DNA from 2 places in the Latilactobacillus sakei subsp. sakei DSM 20017 genome. Region 1 is predicted to be linked to the other one. Evidence: a T-box and tRNA genes for the amino acid it is inferred to sense, from the RefSeq annotation. Region 1 holds a T-box; the other holds one or more tRNA genes.

Region 1 (9,999 bases):
GGGTGCGTGTCGCACCAGTCTGGGGTACTTTTAAGGTCTGTTCTGCCTGTTCTTGGTAGAGGCGAGTGCGCAACCCCATATGTTGCTGATACAAACCATTTTGCGGTAGCTCGTAGTAATAATTGGTCTGGGTAAAAGGTGTCGGCCATGAATAGGCGGCCCGCAGTTGATTGAATTGTTGTTCAGTGAGACTGACTTTAAATTCACGTTCAATGGTCTGTGTCATTTAATAACCTGCCTTTTGAGAATAAGACTATCCTAGCATAAATTTGAAAACTTGTAATTGTATTTGATTTGGGAGGAATTCTATCTATTCTTTTCCAATATATGTTAAAATAATGCTGTATGTGACAGATTGAATGAGGGGTTATTATGGTCGAAAATTGGAAAAAATTCCTGATGCCTTATGAACAAGCCGTTAGTGAATTGAAAATAAAATTACGTGGTATGCGTAAACAATATCAACAAAATAATGAACATGCCCCAATCGAATTTGTAACGGGCCGGGTCAAACCGATAGATAGTATCAAAGAAAAAATGCAGCGACGGTATATCACAGAGGATTTATTGGAACAAGATATGCAAGATATCGCTGGGTTACGGATTATGTGTCAGTTCGTAGAAGATATCCACGAAATTGTGGGCTTATTACACCAACGAACCGATATGAAGATTATCGAGGAACGCGACTACGTTTCAAACGTTAAACCCAGTGGTTATCGCTCATATCACATTGTGGTTGAATACCCAGTGCAACTGATCAGCGGTGAAAAATTAATCTTGGCAGAAATTCAGATTCGGACAATGTCGATGAATTTTTGGGCAACGATCGAACATTCACTCAATTATAAATACCAAGGGGAATTCCCTGAAACATTGAAGGCACGTTTAAAACGGGCAGCCGAAGCGTCATTTATGTTAGATAAAGAAATGTCTGAAATTCGCGAAGAAATTCAAGAAGCACAACAGCTCTTTTCATACGGTAAGTGGCAGAGTGCTTTAGAAAAAGCGACTGAAAACGATTCTGAAGGAGATGCCCCAGATTGAGAATAACGGTATATAGCAATGACGGCAGCTCTTCTCGACAAGTGGCTGATAAACTAACCAATAAGTTAATTAACAACGGTTTTACGATGGACGCACAAACACCAGAAGTGGTGATTTCAGTTGGTGGCGATGGGACGTTACTGTCTGCTTTTCACCGCTATGCTGATGCGCTGGATCAAATCCGCTTTATCGGGGTTCATACAGGACACCTGGGCTTTTATACGGATTGGCGGGATTTTGAAGTTGATGATTTAGTAGTCGCTTTACAAGAAGATTTGGGTCAGAGTATTAGTTATCCGTTACTCGAGGTTAAGATTACTTATGCCGATACCAACGAAGTGCAACACTTCTTGGCGTTGAACGAAGTGACGTTGCGGCGTTATGCGGCAACCTTGCGGACCGATGTTTATATCAAAGAAAACTTTTTTGAAAGTTTCCGTGGTGATGGCCTATGTGTTTCGACACCAACTGGCTCAACGGCTTACGGAAAATCAATTGGTGGGGCGGTCTTGCATCCACGATTAGAAGCGATGCAATTGACTGAAATTGCGTCGATTAATAATCGTGTTTACCGAACACTGGCCGCACCAATTGTGTTGCCTTCTGATGAGTGGTTACTTTTAAAACCCTCACGGACCAGCGATTACGTTGTGACGATTGATCAGTTTACGTTTAAGGATCGACCAATTGAATCAATGCAATTTAAAATTGCAAAAGAAAGAATACAATTTGCACGTTACCGACACACCCATTTCTGGGATCGCGTCGAAGATGCATTTATTGGGTCAAAACATGAAATTTGAGTGGCAATACACAGACAGCGAAGGCTGCATTTTACGTAATTTTTTAAGACGACATGAGATTTCTCGGAGTCAGCTATCGAAGATTAAATTCTCAGGTGGGCAGATTTTAGTGAATGGTCAGGAAGCCCATACCAATATTAGACTAGTTCAAAATGATGTGGTGACGGTTTATCTAGCGCCAGAAGTTGCGGTGGAACACGTGATTCCTGTGAAGGGTGATTTAAAAATTGCCTATGAGGATGATCATTTTCTGATTGTTGATAAACCAGCCTTTGTCGCTTCGCTACCGGCTCCCAACCATCCGAATAATACGATGGCCAATTTTGTGAAGCAGTATTTAATTGATGAACAAGCTGAAAGCCTCGCAGTCCATGTCGTCACGCGTTTGGACCGCGATACCAGTGGTTTGATGATGTTTACCAAGCATGGATTTGCGCACAGTTTGTTGGATCGGCAATTACAGTCGAAAGAATTGCAAAAAACGTATATCGCAATTGCTAGTGGTGATATGCGCGAGGATTTACCGCAACATGCGTGGATTGATCGTCCGATTAAACGCTCGGAAGAATTCTACATGCGACGGGTGGTCGGCGAAGGTGGTAAGCGGTCATTGACCGAATATTGGCAAGCCGCTCACGGTGATGGCGCCACACTCGTTAAATTGAAGTTACTAACAGGCCGGACACATCAGATTCGGGTCCATTTTGCATCGCTAGGGCATTCGCTAATTGGTGATAACCTCTACGGTGAATCTGATGATTTATTGCCGCGCCAAGCACTTCATTGCCGCCAATTGACGTTCTATCATCCATTTGAAGAACGAACAATTACGGTGAAAAGCCCGGTGCCAGCTGATTTTAGTGCTGTTTTAGCGCAACGCCAGTTTGATTTTGATGAAACAACACTCTAAAAATAAGCAAAAGGCCGTGATTTGGCGGTCTTTTTTTGTGTTTAATTTTAATAAAAAAACCTTAAACTTCTAATTTAAGTCGCATTCTAGATTTGAAATTAGTATACTAGAGAACGACTACGTTTCATGGAGGGATGGAGATTGTGTTAACTTTAAATGTGATTAAGGCAATTATTTTAGGGATTGTCGAAGGTTTTACGGAATGGTTACCGATTAGTTCAACGGGCCATTTAGTATTAGTAGGTAGTGTTTTAAAAATGGGCGAATCAAAAGCCTTTATGGATATGTTTAATTACGTCATTCAATTCGGTGCGATTTTGGCCGTTGTCGTCTTATACTTCCATAAATTGAACCCATTTTCACCGCAGAAGAATCAATTAGAGCAAAAGCAAACATGGACTTTATGGTTTAAGGTTATTTTGGCGGTTATTCCGTCAGTGATTATTGGTTTCCCATTGAATGATTGGATGGACGAACATTTAATGCAAAACTGGGTTGTCGCAAGTATGTTAATTTTATATGGTATTTTATTTATCGTTATTGAAAATCGCAATAAACAACGCACACCCAAATTTGCAGATTTAAATACGTTACCTTGGTTAACCGCCTTTTGGATTGGGTGTTTCCAAGCCTTATCAATTATTCCTGGGACATCACGTTCAGGCGCAACGATTTTAGGGGCGATTTTAATTGGGACATCACGTTTTGTTGGGGCTGAATTCTCATTCTTCATGGCAATTCCAACGATGATTGGGGTCAGCATCTTGAAGATTGGGAAGTTCTTCTACCAAGGCAATACCTTTACTGGTGATCAATCAATTATTTTATTGGTCGGGATGGTCGTCTCATTCATCATTTCAATCATTTCAATCAAGTTCTTGATGGGTTACATCAAGAAAAACGACTTCAAGGTTTTCGGTTGGTATCGGATTATCCTAGGGGTATTGGTATTAGGCGCAATGTTCTTATAAAAGTGCGTTTGAAACGGGTATATTCTGAGCATTAACCTGATTTGACGAATTAGCGATGGAATCGCTAGTTTGGCAAATAGCGTTAAGCGCAGGAATATGTTTCAAAAAGCACGTTTGAGTGCAAAGTGCGTTTAAAGCGGTTTGACTCTGAGCATTAGTCTAGCGTCGTGAATGAGCGACGAAGTCGATCGTTTGCGATGCGTAACTAAGCACAGGAGTCAGCTTTAAAAAGCACGTTTAAAATAAAAATTGGAGGTTTTCCCATGTTAATCAAAGAAGTTTGTGTCGAAAATTTCACCGAAATTCCGGCTGCCATTCGTAATGGTGCCAAACGAATTGAATTAAACGACAACTTAGCGGTTGGCGGCACCACTGTTAGTCGTGGTGTTATGGCTGAATCAGTACGTTATGCACATGAACATGATGTGCCAGTGATGGTCATGATTCGCCCCCGTGGTGGTAACTTTGTCTACAACGATCAAGAATTAAAAATTATGGAAGCTGATATTTTTTCAGCACAAGAATTAGGCGCTGACGGGATTGTTGTGGGTTGCTTAACACCTGACAATAAGATTGATGATGAAGCAATGGAAATGCTAATTGGCGCTGCCAATGGGATGCAAGTTGTTTTCCACATGGCTTTTGACGAATTAGCAGTAGCTGACCAAGCCGAAGCAATCGACTGGTTGGTTGAACATGATGTTAAACGGATTTTAACGCATGGTGGCCCATTAACGGCACCGTTAAATGAAGAACGTCTTCAAGAACTAGTGCGTTTAGCTGACGGTCGCTTAGGCATTTTACCAGGCGGTGGCATTACAGCGGAAAACGTTGCTGGTATTACTGAACGATTAAACGTGACAGAAGCACATGGCACTAAAATCGTTGGTTAATCCAAAAATTGAGTAATCAAAAAAGGTTTCCGGATAAAAATAACTTTTATCCGGAAACCTTTTTATTTTTTGATCACGGTCAGTAGTTGACCGACATCTTGGTTGACGCCTTGAAAGTGGCGAACTGCATAACGCTCAGGATTGAGGCGGGTTAAATCTGCAACTAAGTAGTGGATTTCTTCTTCCGATTTAAAAAAGTGATTATCAATGATAAAAAGTAATAAACCGCCCCGATTGAGACGGGATAAGACTTGATGGTAAGCCGAGATGGTCGTGTTAGGGAGCGTGACATCTTGAGAAGTCTCTGGTGAAAGTGAGCCAAGACTGAAGATCGCCGCTTGCACCTTTAAATCGGCGGGAAGAGCAGTGATGATTCGCTCGTGGCCTTGATTGATGAGGGATACCTGCTGGTTAAGATTGGCCGTTGTTAACCGTTTTTGACAAGTTGCCAACGCTTCTTTTTGAATATCGAAGCCATAAACATGGCCGTAATCGGCAACTTTTTCCGCTAGAAATAAAGTATCGTCGCCATAGCCAACAGTGGCGTCGATGACAACATCGCCTGGGCGAATGGCCTGGTCTAATAGGAAGTGGGCAAAAGAACTTGGCTGATCAAGTAGCATGATAAAAATCCCCTTTAATTACGATTTTTGCTGCAATAGGTGGTAGCTATCAAAATAATACCACGAAAGGCCTAATCCGGTTAAGGCTAACATGAAACCGGCTAAAACATCTGTGGGGTAGTGAACCTGCACGTAAATCCGGCTAATCCCAATGAGGAGCGTCAGTATTAAGCACAAACCAATTACTAGGTGCCGCCAATAGTGACTTTTAATCAGGTAAATGGCAATAATGCTTAATGAGCCAAAAAATAATAGGGCACCAGAAGAATGACCACTAGGAAAACTAAAGCCGCTAGCGACTACCAAATGATGCGCGCTAGGTCGGGGTCGAGCAACCCATTCTTTAATAATGTGGTTTAAACTACTGAAAACCGCCATATTGACTAATAAGAAGAGCGCAGCATTATTCTGGCGGATGAAGAGTAAGGTGAGCGTTGCTACGACTGTTAATCCCAGCATACTATAAGGATTACCTATGCTTGTGATAGCGATTGCTATAGTGGTTGTTAAAGGTGAAGCAACGCTACGAACGATATGAATGATGTGACTATCGAAAGTATTAATCCAAGTTGCTTGGTTTAAAAGACTGACTAAAATAATCATAAATAGTGAAAAGCCCACTATCATTGATGTGAGTTGTTGCTTTTGACGAGACATAGTGAACCCCTTTCAAATTCTATAATAACAATGTTAACGGTCTGTCGCCTTGAACTAATTTTAAATCGATTATTAACCGCTTATAACATATACGTTGTTTTATAGGATTATTAATATTATAATATATTTTAGATAAACTTAATAAAGATAGCTATTACTTTAAAGAAAATTTATATGGAGGTTTTTATGTTGAAAGAGACTAGAAAACAAAGAATCGCGACACAAAAAATAATTTTAAACCGTCAAAAAAAGGAACTACGGAATAAGAAAGTGCGGCATATGACGACTTTTGCAGGAGCTAGTTTCTTGATGGGGTCTGCGGTTGCACCTAGTCTCACGAGCGGTAAAGTTAAGGCAGCTGTTGAAACAGTGAGTGCCAACGAAACCAACCTCAATACAGCGACATCAAGCACAAGTAGTGTTGCTAATAGTACGACCTCAACAAGTAGTACTGACCAAGCAACAAGCAGCAGTCAAAGTCAATCAAGCCAAACAACAAGTAGTAGCCAAAGCCAATCACAACCAGTTGTGAAGCCCCAAGTGACTGAAAATGATGCGAATAAGGCAGCTACAGCTCAACCCAAACCAACACAAGCACAACCAGTTGTTGGCACACAAAATACGGGTGCTAATATCGCAACAGCCCAAGCCATTATGGCTTATTCATCAACCAGTGCATCAACTTTCATCAATTCAATTGCTAGCTCAGCACGTCAATTAGCAAGTGAAAATGATTTGTATGCTTCAGTAATGATTGCCCAAGCTTCTCTTGAATCAGGTTTTGGGAATAGCGCTTTAGGCAAAGCCCCTAACTACAACTTATTCGGTGTTAAAGGGAGTTACAACGGTAGCTCTGTCTACATGTTAACAAACGAAGATGATGGTCATGGTAATCTTTATCAAATCAACGCTGCTTTCCGTAAATATCCTTCATATTACCAATCACTACAAGATTACGTGCATGTTTTGAAGAATACTTCTTTTGGGTCAACACCTTATTATCAAGGGGCCTTCAAGAGCCACACAACAAGCTATCAAAATGCGACGCAATATCTTCAAGGTCGCTATGCCACAGCTACGAACTATGCAGCTAGTTTAAATCGCCTTATCCAACAATATAACTTAACGCAATATGATACACCTGCTACAAGTGGTAATAATGGTGGTACGGGCACAACACCAACGAACCCAACAACACCAACTAAACCAACGAATGGTGAAAAGTATACGGTTAAAGCTGGCGATTCAGTTTACGGCATCGCTAAACGTTATGGGATTTCAATGAGTACTTTAATTAGCTGGAATAACATTAAAAATAATATGATTCACCCTGGTGATGTCTTAATCGTTTCGGCTAACAAACCAACAACACCAACGAATCCGACGACACCAACCAACCCAACGAATCCAAAAAAACCAGCAAATGGTGAAAAATACACAGTTAAAGCCGGCGATTCAGTTTACGGCATTGCTAAGCGTTACGGTATTTCAATGAATACGTTAATTAGCTGGAATAACATTAAAAATAACATGATCCACCCGGGCGATGTTTTGATTGTTTCTGCTAAACAAACAACAAACCCAACAACACCAACGAATCCAACTAAACCGACAAATCCAACGAACCCAACAACACCGGCGAATAACCAAACTTACACGGTTAAGTCTGGCGATTCAGTTTGGGCAATCTCAAACCGCTATGGTGTTTCAATGGCGAACTTAGTGAAGTGGAATAATATCCGTAATAACTTCATCTATCCTGGTCAAAAATTAATTGTTGGTCAAAAATCAACGGGACAAACAACACCGCCAACAAATAACAACAACAATAGCAGTAGTAATAATAACAATGGCTCAACAACGACAACCGCTAAAACCTACAAGGTCAAAGCTGGTGATTCAGTATGGCGGATTTCACAACAATCAGGAATCTCAATGGCTGAATTGGTTCGTTTAAATAACATTAAAAATAATTTTATTTATCCAGGTCAAGTGTTAAAAGTCAGTGCTGGTAAAACAACAACTAACAATAACAACCAAACAACGCCTAATAAAACAAAGTCTTATACCGTTAAATCAGGTGATAGCCTATGGTCAATCGCTCAAAAAAATGGCACGACAATCAGTAAATTAAAGACTGCTAATGGATTACGTTCAGATTTAATCTTAGTTGGCCAAGTCTTGAAATTGAAGTAAGAGTTTGGTATGCTAAGAACAATTATTTAACGTTGAGAGGGATTAGTAGTTAAGTGAAACGTCCAGAGAGCGTGTGGTTAGTGCGAACACGTCGTTGAACTTAGCGAACTCACCTTTGAGTTTTCTATTGAAATCAAGTAGATAGAAACGTCAGCCACGTTACGGCCAGAGAGTTGTTCAGTTTGAACTGGGCAGAACTTAGGTGGCATCGCGGTCAATTCGTCCTATGGTATTTATACCATAGGACTTTTTTGACGTTAAGTGGATTAAAAAAGAGTGCGTCAAAAGTGTCTATACTTTTGAAAGTACGCTAAAAATAAGGAGTGTTTGATATGACTTACGATCATCGCGCAGTTGAACAAAAGTGGCAAGCCTACTGGCAATCACATAAATCTTTTAAAACAACAGAAGATAAAGATAAGAAAAATTTCTACGCATTAGATATGTTCCCATACCCATCAGGACAAGGGTTGCACGTTGGCCATCCTGAAGGCTATACGGCAACTGATATCTTGGCCCGGATGAAACGGATGCAAGGCTTCAACGTGTTGCACCCAATGGGTTGGGATGCATTCGGCTTACCTGCTGAACAATATGCGTTAGATACGGGGAATAACCCTGCTGATTTCACGCAAAAAAATATCAACACTTTCAAACGTCAAATCAATTCATTAGGCTTCTCATACGATTGGGATCGCGAAGTGAATACAACGGATCCTGATTTCTACAAATGGACCCAATGGATTTTTGAAAAAATGTACGAAAAAGGCTTGGCTTATGAAGCCGAAGTTGCTGTTAACTGGAGCCCAGATTTAGGGACAGTTGTGGCCAACGAAGAAGTGATCGACGGTAAAACTGAACGTGGTGGTTATCCTGTTTACCGGAAACCAATGCGTCAATGGATGTTGAAGATTACGGCTTATGCTGATCGTTTAATTGACGACTTAGACCTTGTTGATTGGCCTGAAAGTGTCAAGGATATGCAACGTAACTGGATTGGCCGCTCAAAAGGCGCTGAAGTTTCATTTGCTGTTGAAAACCATGACGCTAATATTGACGTCTTCACAACACGTGCCGACACAATGTTTGGTGTGAGTTACATCGTGATGGCCCCAGAACACAAATTAGTGGCTGACATCACAACGCCTGAACAAAAAGCTGCCGTTGATGCATACTTAAAAGAAATCGAACACAAGAGTGATCTTGAACGGACTGATTTGGCTAAGGACAAAACAGGTGCCTTTACGGGTGCTTATGCCATCAATCCAGTGAACGGCGAACGTTTACCAATCTGGATTTCAGATTACGTTTTAGCTTCATACGGGACTGGTGCTGTCATGGCCGTTCCTGCACATGACCCTCGCGATTGGGAATTTGCCAAGAAATTCGGTTTACCATTGAAACCAGTTGTTTCAGGCGGTAACCCTGAAGAAGCTGTTCACACAGAACCTGGTGTAATGATTAATTCAGATTTTTTAGATGGCTTAGACAAACAAGCTGCTATCGACAAGATGATTCCATGGTTGGTTGAACACAAAGTGGGTCATGAACAAATCAGTTATAAATTACGTGACTGGTTATTCTCACGTCAACGCTACTGGGGTGAACCAATTCCAATTATTCATTGGGAAGATGGCACAACATCTGTCGTTCCAGAAGATCAATTGCCACTTGAGTTACCATTAACAAGTGATATCAAACCTTCTGGTACTGGTGAAAGTCCACTTGCGAACTTAACAGACTGGTTAAACGTGACGGACGAAAATGGTCGTAAAGGCCGTCGTGAAACGAATACAATGCCACAATGGGCTGGTAGTTCATGGTATTACCTCCGTTATATCGATCCTAAGAACCCTGATAAATTGGCTGATTTTGACAAGTTGAAGGACTGGTTACCAG
Region 2 (9,999 bases), 120 kb from region 1:
CTTACAACATATTTCTGGGTTATCAGCGACGACTGCCCAAAATATTGTCCAATACCGTAACGAAAACGGCTTATATCAAAAACGCAGTGAATTGAAGAAAGTGCCGCGCTTAGGCCCTAAGGCATTCGAACAAGCCGTTGGGTTCTTGCGAATCATCGGTGGCGACAACCCATTAGACAATACGGATATTCATCCTGAAAGCTATCCAGTAGCCAAGGCGATTTTAAAATCGTTGGGTGTCACTTTGGAGGCTTTAGGAACACCAGAATTATCAGCAGCAATTAAGCAATTAACAGTGACTGATTTGGCGACCGAATTAGCGGTCGGCTCTGAAACACTTGAAGATATCTTAAGCGGTTTACAAAAACCAGGTCGGGATTTGCGGGATCAAATGACAGCACCACTGCTACGGCATGATGTCTTAACCCTCGCCGATTTGAAACCGAACATGGCCCTAGAAGGAACCGTGCGGAATGTCATTGATTTCGGTGCTTTTGTGGATATCGGTGTTAAACATGATGGCTTAGTTCATATTTCGCAATTGGCCAATCACTTTGTTAAACATCCATCTGATGAAGTTTCAGTCGGTGATGTTGTTCAGGTTTGGGTCTTAAGCGTCGATCAAGAACGTGAACGGGTTCAATTGACGATGAAGGCGCCTAAAGCAACTGATTAATGATGACGGATCAAGAATTAACGCAACTCATTCAAAATATTTCAGTAACCACGTTTAATCGTCCGTTTAGTCACCAGGCAAACTTTAATCGACGCTTAAAAACAACAGGGGGTCGTTATCATCTGCAAGACCACCACATCGACATTAACCCGTTGATGGTTGCCCAAGGACAGGCTGTTTTAGAAGGCATTATTAAACATGAGCTGTGTCATTACCACCTGCATTTATTGCACCGTGGGTATCGGCATCGAGACCATGATTTTAAGCGGCTTTTACAACAGGTTGGTGGTGCGCGCTTTGCACCACCGGTCACGGCTAAAAAGGCACCACAAAAACGACTAGCCTATCAATGCACCAAATGTGGCCAGTTGTATCAACGACAACGGCATATCAATACAACGCGTTATGTCTGTCGTCGTTGCCATGGTCATTTAAAATTAGTAAAAGAAATTTAAAAAAAGAAGTGTGCCATAAGTATTGAGAGATTAAAAACAGGCCCTGAGACAAAAATAATTTTGTCCCAGGGCCTGTTTTTTTAAACTTGTCGGAGCGTTTGGTTTTGTGTCACAAAGCCTAATTTTTGATAGAGTTGCAGGGCGGATTGGTTATTGCCCAAGACGGTTAGCTCCAAAAAGGCGAGTTGTTTTTCTTTTTGCCAAGTACGGGCTTTTGCAAGTAACGCCGTTGCAATTCCTTGGCGACGATAGTCAGGATGGACGTATAATGCAGTGACGTAGGCAAATTGATGGCTGATAAAGAGATTGGAAGGACTAGTTTGTGCTGTGGTAACGTGACAAAAACCCGTTATCTGATCCTGATTGCGAGTGATATAGACAGTTTGGCGTTTGTCTTCAACCATCATTTTCCAGGTGAAGAAATCAGGACTGCTCTTTTCTTGATAATTAGTCGGCTGGAATGCGTGCATTTCAGTTGTTAAAGCTTGATAAAGCGTTGTTAAGGCACCAATATCGGTTAAATTAGCGGTTTCGATAAACATTTTTGGCCTCCAGAGCGATTTTTTGTTGACTTCAATTCGGGTTTCTCTTATACTAATGTACGTGGCTTAAAGTCATAAAGCAAGTATCGCGGGTGTGGCGGAATGGCAGACGCGCAAGATTAAGGATCTTGTCGGGAATTTTCCCGGTGGAAGTTCGAGTCTTCTCACCCGCATATGATAACAAGTTAAACGATACCGTTAGCGGTGTCGTTTTTTTGTGTCCTAATTAAGTTTGAGAATTGAATTCAATTTCGTAAATCGCTATAATGGGCAATAAGTTAATGGGAGAGGTAAGTAGAGATGACACGTAATTCATCAGCGTATAAGATCAGCATTCTAGCGATTCTAACGGCATTGTTAATGATTCAAAGTTTTGTGCCGATGGTTGGTTATATTTATATTCTACCAGGGTTACCCGGCGTCACCACGATGCATTTAACCGTCATCATTGGGGCGATTATTTTAGGTACTCGTGGCGGCGCAACTCTAGGCGCAATCTGGGGGACATTATCCCTGATTCACGCCTATACAGCGCCAGTCGATGCATTAACCTTATTGATCTTCCAAAACCCGGTAATTGCTATTTTACCGCGTTTGATGGTGGGGTTAGTCGCCGGATTATTATATCAACACTTACACAATACTAAAGCGGGGCAACGGGGCTCGATGGCAATCGCCGCTTTTTTTGGGACCATCGTTAATACGACGTTAGTTATTCTATTGACGTGGGCCTTTTATAGCCAACAAGCAGCCGGTATTTATAAAACGGATGTCAGTCACTTAATTATCGTGATGTTGAGTGCTGTGGCGATTAACGCTTTGATGGAAATAGCCTTAGCGGTGATTGTGACACCGTTTGTAGCTAAACCATTGTTAAGGTTTAAACGCGAATAAAAAAGAGTCGGGACAAAAGTAATTTTTGTCCCGACTCTTTTTTTAGTGATTAGTCTAATTGTTTTTGAACTTTCTTAGCTTGAGCAGTGACCGTATTGATATTGACCTTAGCGATTTCTGCTTGTTGGTAGATGGCACTATAATATTGATTTAAGCGGTTGATAGGTGCCGCTAAATCGTCTGCGTGTGCATCAGCTGATGTGTGATCGGCATAAAAGTCGGTTTCAGCAGTGGTGGCCGCGTCGTAGAAATTAGAAAGTGTCGTGTAATCAAGTGCAGACAGCTTCAAGCTCTGATTTAAATCCTTGATGAATTCAATTGGTAATTCATCACTTTCTTGATTAGCAATTTTAATCAAACGCTTAACAACTGGCTTTAATTCAGCTTGTTGTGCCTTGAGTGTGTCATAAGCTGCGGTTCGTGTTGCGGCAGTTTGCGCAATTTTAGAGCCCTTAACCTCTAAAAGATTTTGATCAGGGTATTTTTCTTGAATCTTAAGATAACTATCAGGCACCCCTTGACCAGCATTCTCTAAGGTACTAAGCGCTGTTTGTTGCGTTTTAGAAATCTGTAAAATAGTGTTGAGGTCGTCTTTGACCTGTTGTTTCGTATCAAGTGGTTTTTCGCAACCAGCAAGTAGAAATAGTAGTCCCAAAATGGGGAGTAATCGTTTTAGTATTTTTAGCATTGTCAGGCACTCCAGTAGTTAAATTCGTTAACTTCATCTTAGCGTAAATCAGTCTAAAAGCCAACCGTTTACCATGGTGGATGACGGAAAAACGTCAATTTAATGGAAAGTATAAAAGTTCGGTTATCGTAGAAAGAAAACGGTTTATTTTTTAGTGTTTAGGGTTGTTTCTCTTTTTTTCATGTGTTACACTATGCTTGTACTTTTTGACAGGTTATGGTTCGAATGTTTCCAAAAGAACTTTCTTCCATCGCACCGACAGAAATACACAAATTTATAACGTGTCTAACGACACAAGGAGGAGTTTTCTCATGGAAAACGGAACTGTAAAATGGTTTAACGCAGAAAAAGGTTATGGCTTTGTAACTCGCGAAGATGGTAGTGATGTATTCGTACATTTCTCAGCTATCCAAGGTGAAGGCTACAAGACTCTTGAAGAAGGTCAAAGCGTTTCTTTCGATATCGAAGAAAGCGATCGTGGACCACAAGCCGTTAACGTAAACAAAAACTAATTTATAAATATTAGTCGTGGATCAACTGTCAATCAGTTGGTCCTTTTTTTATGGCTAAAGAAAGGCGGCAGGATGTTAGCTTATCAAATGATTGCCCCAAATGAGCGGGAGAATTACTTACCTTATTTACGATTAGCAGATGAAGAAGTCGGCATGATTCGTCGTTATTTAAACGAGGGTCAGCTCTATAGCATTCACTTAGCCGGCCAATCAACCGTAATTGGCGTTATGCATGTGACGTTTGTTGACCAAACACAAGTTGAATTGAAAAATATCGCCTTATTGCCAGCTTATCGGAATCAAGGTTATGGGCAACAAGCGCTCAACGATTTGAAACAGATGATGGTTGACTTAGGGTACCAGACATTACTAGTGGGCACCGGGGATGGTAGCTTGGCAGCAATCGGCTTTTATCTGCGCCAAGGGTTTCGTTTCGATCATATTCGTAAAAACTTTTTTGAACAATATCAAGCACCAATTATTGAAAATGGGATTCGATTGCAGGACATGGTGGTGTTGAGTCAACCACTATAAGAGGCCAACATAAAAAGGACTAGGACAAAAAAATGCTTTTAGTCCTAGTCCTTTTTATCATTAATCCTTTTAAATTAAGTCTGAAGGTTGTTCAAATGGGTAAACAAAACCCCATTGTGCGCGGGCGTCGGTCATAATGTCCATGACGTCGCTTGTTAGGGCGAGTGTGTCATTTTCTTGATGACTACGAACAACTTCTTGGAAGTCGTGTAATTCGTAGTTCATAGCGTTGGTAGCATCGCCCGCTTGGATGATTTGAGTAGTCCCATCAGGGAAGGTCAATTGGGCCTTATCTGGTCGTGGATAATCATCGACCGTTACGTAGCCTTTTTCATAAACGAGGACGCCTTGTTTAGGCATCTTCGCGTGAAGGTTAAGGGTCACGGTCACCATTTCTTGATGAGCATTGTTAAGAAGGAGTGTTGATTGTTGATCGACACCGAATTCTGATGGGACCCACTGGGTGGCAATCAATTCTGGTTTAGCACTCAGCATCCGCCGGGCAAATGCGAGGGCGTAAACACCGATATCTAACATTGCGCCACCGGCTAATTCGGGATTGAAAAAGCGATTAGTTGGATCGAGTTCTTTGTAGCTCCCGAAAGTGACTTGAATTGATTTTAAAGCGCCTAAATCTTGGGCAACTTGTTGACGTTCAATTTCTGCAAAAAGTGGCATATGATAAATCGTCATGGCTTCAGCCAAGATTAAATGTTTTTCGGCCGCTAGTGCTTTAGCCGCATTTAATTCGCGACGGTTCATTGTGATGGCTTTTTCGCAAAAGACATGTTTACCAGCGTTTAAGCTCGCCATAATCCCATCAAAGTGATAGTTGTGAGGTGTGGCGACGTAGATAATATCAATGGCAGGGTCGGCCAACATCTCAGCGTAGCTACCATAAGCATGGGGAATATGATACTGTTGGGTGAAGGCGTTTGCCTTTTCTAATGAACGAGAAGCAGCACCATAGATTTGGCCGTCCGGTTGGTTGAAGTAAGTTGCAAAACTACCGGCAATATTGCCTAGACCCATAATGCCCCAGTTAAGAGTTGTCAAATAAATCAGTCCTTTACTATCGTAATCGGTTCCAAACGATATTATAACAATAAAAAACAAAATAGGAATTAAAGGTAATTAAGCAGATTAAGCATTGGTCTTCGAGGTAATTTTGTGTACAATATAAAGTAGATTGAACGAAGTAGAGGCAGATTAGTGGCGAAGAAGAAAAAACGGCGCACGACCAAAAAATGGTACAACACTAAAAAGAGACAACCGACAGAATGGCTAGTCGTCCTGTTGGGCGTTTTATTTGCTCTGGGAGTTGGGTTAGTATATATTCAATACACCGGTGCACAAACTCAGGAACGCTTAGCCAATGAGGCCAAACAAGAAGAATTAGCTAAAGTGAAGAAGAAAAAAGAATTCATTAATCAATTAGCACCCTATGCACAAGAATTACAACAAAAATACCATGTGCTTTCTAGTGTTACACTGGCCCAAGCCATCTTAGAAAGTGATTGGGGCAAAAGCTCACTTGCAGCGGATTACCATAACTATTTTGGGATTAAAGGCGATGACCCGGATAATACCAAAGAGATGACCACTAAGGAATACTTGAACGGCCAATGGGTGACGACTACCGCGCGCTTTCGCGTTTACCGTGACTATCGCGAGTCTATGTTAGATCACGTTTTACTCTTTGCGCACGGGACCTCTTGGGATCATAATCATTATCAACACGTTGTGGCAGCCACCAATTATACACAGGCTGCCCAAGCGCTCAAGCAAGATGGTTATGCAACGGATCCTAATTATCCGGAGAAGTTAATCGAACTCGTCAAGACCTATCGATTGGACCAATTTGATTGATAAACACTATAAATAATCTTGTTTATGATAATAAATCTTGAAAAGTCTTAATTAAAGTTGTCGCTAGCTTTTATTTGTGGTAACCTATTTTTAATTCAATTTCAGAAAACAAGGGAGTGCTAGGTGTGCGGTTATTAGAGGAACGTATTAAAAAAGATGGTCAGGTTTTAGGAGAAGATGTATTGAAGGTTGACAACTTCTTAAATCATCAAGTTGATCCAGAACTCATGGCAGCGATGGGTGAAGAGTTTAAGCGATTATTTGAAGGTGCCCCAATTACTAAAATCCTAACGGTTGAATCATCAGGCATTGCCCCAGCAGTCTTTTCTGGCCTTGCTTTCCACGTTCCCGTTGTTTTTGCACGTAAGCACAAGAGTTTAACACTCCAAGATAATATGTATAGCGCAACTGTTTATTCATATACGAAGAAAGTTAACAACCACATTTCAATTTCTAAGAAATTCTTGAACGAAAACGATCGTGTTTTAGTGATTGATGATTTCTTAGCAAACGGTCAAGCAGTTGAAGGCTTATTAGAAATTATCGACCAAGCTGGTGCCCAACTCGAAGGGGTCGGCATTGTCATCGAAAAAACATTCCAAAAGGGTCGCGAGTTATTAGACCAACGCGGCATTCACGTTGAATCATTAGCACGGATTGCTGCTTTTGAACAAGGCGAAGTGGTCTTCCTAGACGAAAATAACGAAAATTAATTTGAAAAAGAGGCTGGGACAAAAGTAAAATTTGTCTCAGCCTCCTTTTTGATATCCGTACTTTAATAGTCTAAACGTGTTCTATAAGTCATATCCTTCCGGTTAACCCTGAATGTCAAACGATTGCTTACAGCAATCATTCACCATTCTGTGTTAATCCTCGGGATATCCCGACTTATGGCACACTCCCTTTTTTTGTGCGAAAAATATCAAGATTTAGTTAAAGTACTAGGTAGTTAGGGATAGAATTCGCTATAATAGAAGTATCTGAGAATTGAAGTCATGTGCATAAGAAAGTAGGTAGAAAGATGCCAGTTATTTATCCGGGTCAAACGATTGGAATTATTGGAAATGATCAACGTGCGTACAAGTTGGCTTTAAAAGCTAAGGAAATGGGCTACCGCGTTGCGGCAATTGTCACCGAACAGACACAAGATTCATCATTAGCCGCAGTACTTGATATTCAGATTGAAGGCGATCCACAGCAATACGAAACACTCGCACGTTTAGGCGATTGTTGCCAGGTGCTCACGTATACGGATGAATCGCTCGATGAAACACTACTAGAACAGTTGGTTCAAGATTACAATGTCCCACAAGGTAGCGATGCGCTCTCAATGACGCAAGATCGTTACCTCGAGAAGGTCTTTTTGAGTGATCTCAATATCAATATCTCACCATATGTGACGGTGGTTGATAAGACGGATATTGAACAAGGGGTTGATTCAATTGGCTATCCCTGTATTTTAAAACCGATTCAACGCGGCTTCGGTCGGCAATATCATCAATACCTTGAATCACCAGCCGATTTGGCCAAGATGGATGATACGTTGGAATTGGGTGCCTACTTATTAGAATCATGGGTCCCTAAACAACAAGAATTGGCCGTGATGGTTGCCAAGGATTATGAAGGCCAAGTTGTCACGTTACCGATTATTGAAAATCAGATGCAAGACCAAGATTTACAATTATCAATTACGCCGGCACGCATCGATCAAGATGTCGCAGAAGAAATTGAACGCTTAGCGACTGTGATTGGGCAAAACCTAGATTATATGGGCATCTTCGGGATTGAATTCTTCTTGACCGCGGATATGAACATCTACGTTAAGCGAATTGTCACCGCACCACATGAAACTGGGGATGTGCTTAACCGCATTTTGAACTTTTCACAATATGAATACCACTTAAAGGCGATTTGCCAGTTAGCAATTGGCCCTTCACGCTTAAATAATGCGGGTGTTTGTTTAAGAACAACGCCAGAACAATGGCCACTGATTCAAACACAAATGAAGATTAAGCCGGATTGGTATTTCAATCGTTGCCAGACAATTGGTGCGCAAGAAAGTGGTTATATCACAGCTGTAGGGCATAATATTCAACCACTATTAGATAATTTTGAAGCAGCGGAATTAATTTAAAAAGAAATCGACCGTTAGTTGATGCTTTCAACTGAACGTATTTGGAGGAAGAAACATGTTAGAACGTTATACACGCCCAGAAATGGGTGCCATCTGGACTACTGAGAATCGCTACCAAGCTTGGCTAGAAGTTGAGATTTTAGCCGTAGAAGCCTGGGCTAAATTAGGCGATATTCCAGCGGAAGACGCCGCTAAAGTGCGCGCTAATGCGAGCTTTGACGTTGAAGAAATTAACCGCCTAGAAGCAATTACACATCATGATGTGGTCGCCTTTACTCGCGCAGTTTCAGAATCATTGGGTGCCGAAAAGAAATGGGTGCACTACGGTTTAACGTCTACAGATGTTGTTGATACAGCACAAGGCTATATTTTAAAACAAGCCAACGACTTAATTCGGGCCGATATCGAACGGTTTATGGCCGTTTTGAAACAAAAAGCTTACGAATATCAAAATACGGTGATGATTGGCCGGACACACGGTGTGCATGCTGAACCAACGACTTTCGGTTTGAAATTGGCGACTTGGTATGCTGAAATGAAACGGAATCAAGAACGTTTTGAACGGGCTGCAGCAGGCGTTGAAGCTGGTAAAATCAGTGGGGCAGTCGGTACTTTTGCGAATATCTCACCAGAAATCGAAGCTTACGTGACAGAAAATCTTGGTATTCGGGCGCAAGATATTTCAACACAAGTCTTGCCACGTGATTTGCATGCCGATTACATTAATACAATGGCAGTTGTCGCAACATCAATCGAACATTTTGCTACTGAAATTCGTCATTTACAACGTACCGAAGTTCGCGAAGTGGAAGAATTCTTTGCTAAAGGTCAAAAGGGCTCTTCAGCAATGCCACATAAACGCAATCCAATCAGTTCTGAAAATGTCAGTGGGTTAGCCCGTGTCATTCGTGGTCACGTCATCACGGGGATGGAAGATGTTTCATTATGGCATGAACGGGATATTTCACATAGTTCAGCAGAACGGATTATCTTGCCAGATACGACGATTTTATTAGATTACATCTTAAACCGGTTCACACGGATTATTGAAAAATTAACTGTTTTCCCAGAAAAAATGAAAGCCGACATGAATTTAACGCACGGCTTGATTTACAGCCAACGAGTCTTATTGAAGTTAGTTGATTCTGGGTTAAGTCGAGAAGCAGCTTACGATTTGGTACAACCCAAAACAGCCCTTGCATGGGATGAACAAAAAGATTTCCGTCAATTATTAGAAGCAGATCCAAAAGTCATGGCACAATTAACACCAGCAGAAATGGACGACGCCTTCGACTACCACTGGCACCTCAGCCAAGTCCAAACAATCTTTGACAGAGTATTTAAATAAGAGTGGTTTTGTTAGCGGGTAACTTCTGAGGATTAGGCTAATCAGGCGAATAACCGACAAAGTCGGTTGTTTGACTGAAGGACTAAACGCAAGAAGTTGCTAACAAAAGCACGTTTCAAAATAAGAGTGGTTTTGCCAACGGGTAGGCTCTGAGCACTAGCAAAGCGTCGTGAATAAGCGATGGAATCGATTATTCACGATGCAAAGCTAGGCACAAGAGGTTGTTGGAAAAAGCACGTTTTAAATAAGAGTGGTTTTGCCAACGGGTAGGCTCTGAGCACTACTCAAACATCAAAAAAACGGCGCTGGGACAAAATTAATTTTGTCTTTAGCGCCGTTTTTTGTAT

The links. The T-box of region 1 lies ahead of leuS (leucine--tRNA ligase). A T-box ahead of a tRNA ligase gene usually reads a tRNA of that ligase, here a tRNA-Leu.
Region 2: it encodes a tRNA-Leu, which carries the amino acid that the T-box ahead of leuS (leucine--tRNA ligase) is inferred to sense. The anticodon was not compared.

What each region holds. Positions count from the first base shown of each region.
Region 1 covers NZ_AP017929.1:1,014,870-1,024,868, forward strand. The annotation lists gene LEUCM_RS05075 (CYTH domain-containing protein) at 1-226, opposite strand, end outside; gene yjbM (GTP diphosphokinase) at 373-1,047, shown strand; gene LEUCM_RS05085 (NAD kinase) at 1,044-1,850, shown strand; gene LEUCM_RS05090 (RluA family pseudouridine synthase) at 1,840-2,760, shown strand; gene LEUCM_RS05095 (undecaprenyl-diphosphate phosphatase) at 2,895-3,731, shown strand; gene LEUCM_RS05100 (copper homeostasis protein CutC) at 3,995-4,624, shown strand; gene mnmM (tRNA 5-(aminomethyl)-2-thiouridylate-methyltransferase MnmM) at 4,687-5,247, opposite strand; gene LEUCM_RS05110 (phosphatase PAP2 family protein) at 5,266-5,904, opposite strand; gene LEUCM_RS05115 (LysM peptidoglycan-binding domain-containing protein) at 6,091-8,100, shown strand; T-box leader at 8,124-8,330, shown strand; gene leuS (leucine--tRNA ligase) at 8,433-9,999, shown strand, end outside.
Region 2 covers NZ_AP017929.1:895,522-905,520, forward strand. The annotation lists gene LEUCM_RS04435 (Tex family protein) at 1-676, shown strand, start outside; gene LEUCM_RS04440 (SprT family protein) at 679-1,131, shown strand; gene LEUCM_RS04445 (GNAT family N-acetyltransferase) at 1,212-1,673, opposite strand; tRNA gene LEUCM_RS04450 (tRNA-Leu) at 1,762-1,846, shown strand; gene LEUCM_RS04455 (ECF transporter S component) at 1,974-2,567, shown strand; gene LEUCM_RS04460 (hypothetical protein) at 2,617-3,255, opposite strand; gene LEUCM_RS04465 (cold-shock protein) at 3,567-3,767, shown strand; gene LEUCM_RS04470 (GNAT family N-acetyltransferase) at 3,840-4,301, shown strand; gene LEUCM_RS04475 (Gfo/Idh/MocA family protein) at 4,371-5,357, opposite strand; gene LEUCM_RS04480 (glycoside hydrolase family 73 protein) at 5,514-6,170, shown strand; gene LEUCM_RS04485 (xanthine phosphoribosyltransferase) at 6,296-6,883, shown strand; gene LEUCM_RS04490 (ATP-grasp domain-containing protein) at 7,192-8,304, shown strand; gene purB (adenylosuccinate lyase) at 8,360-9,652, shown strand.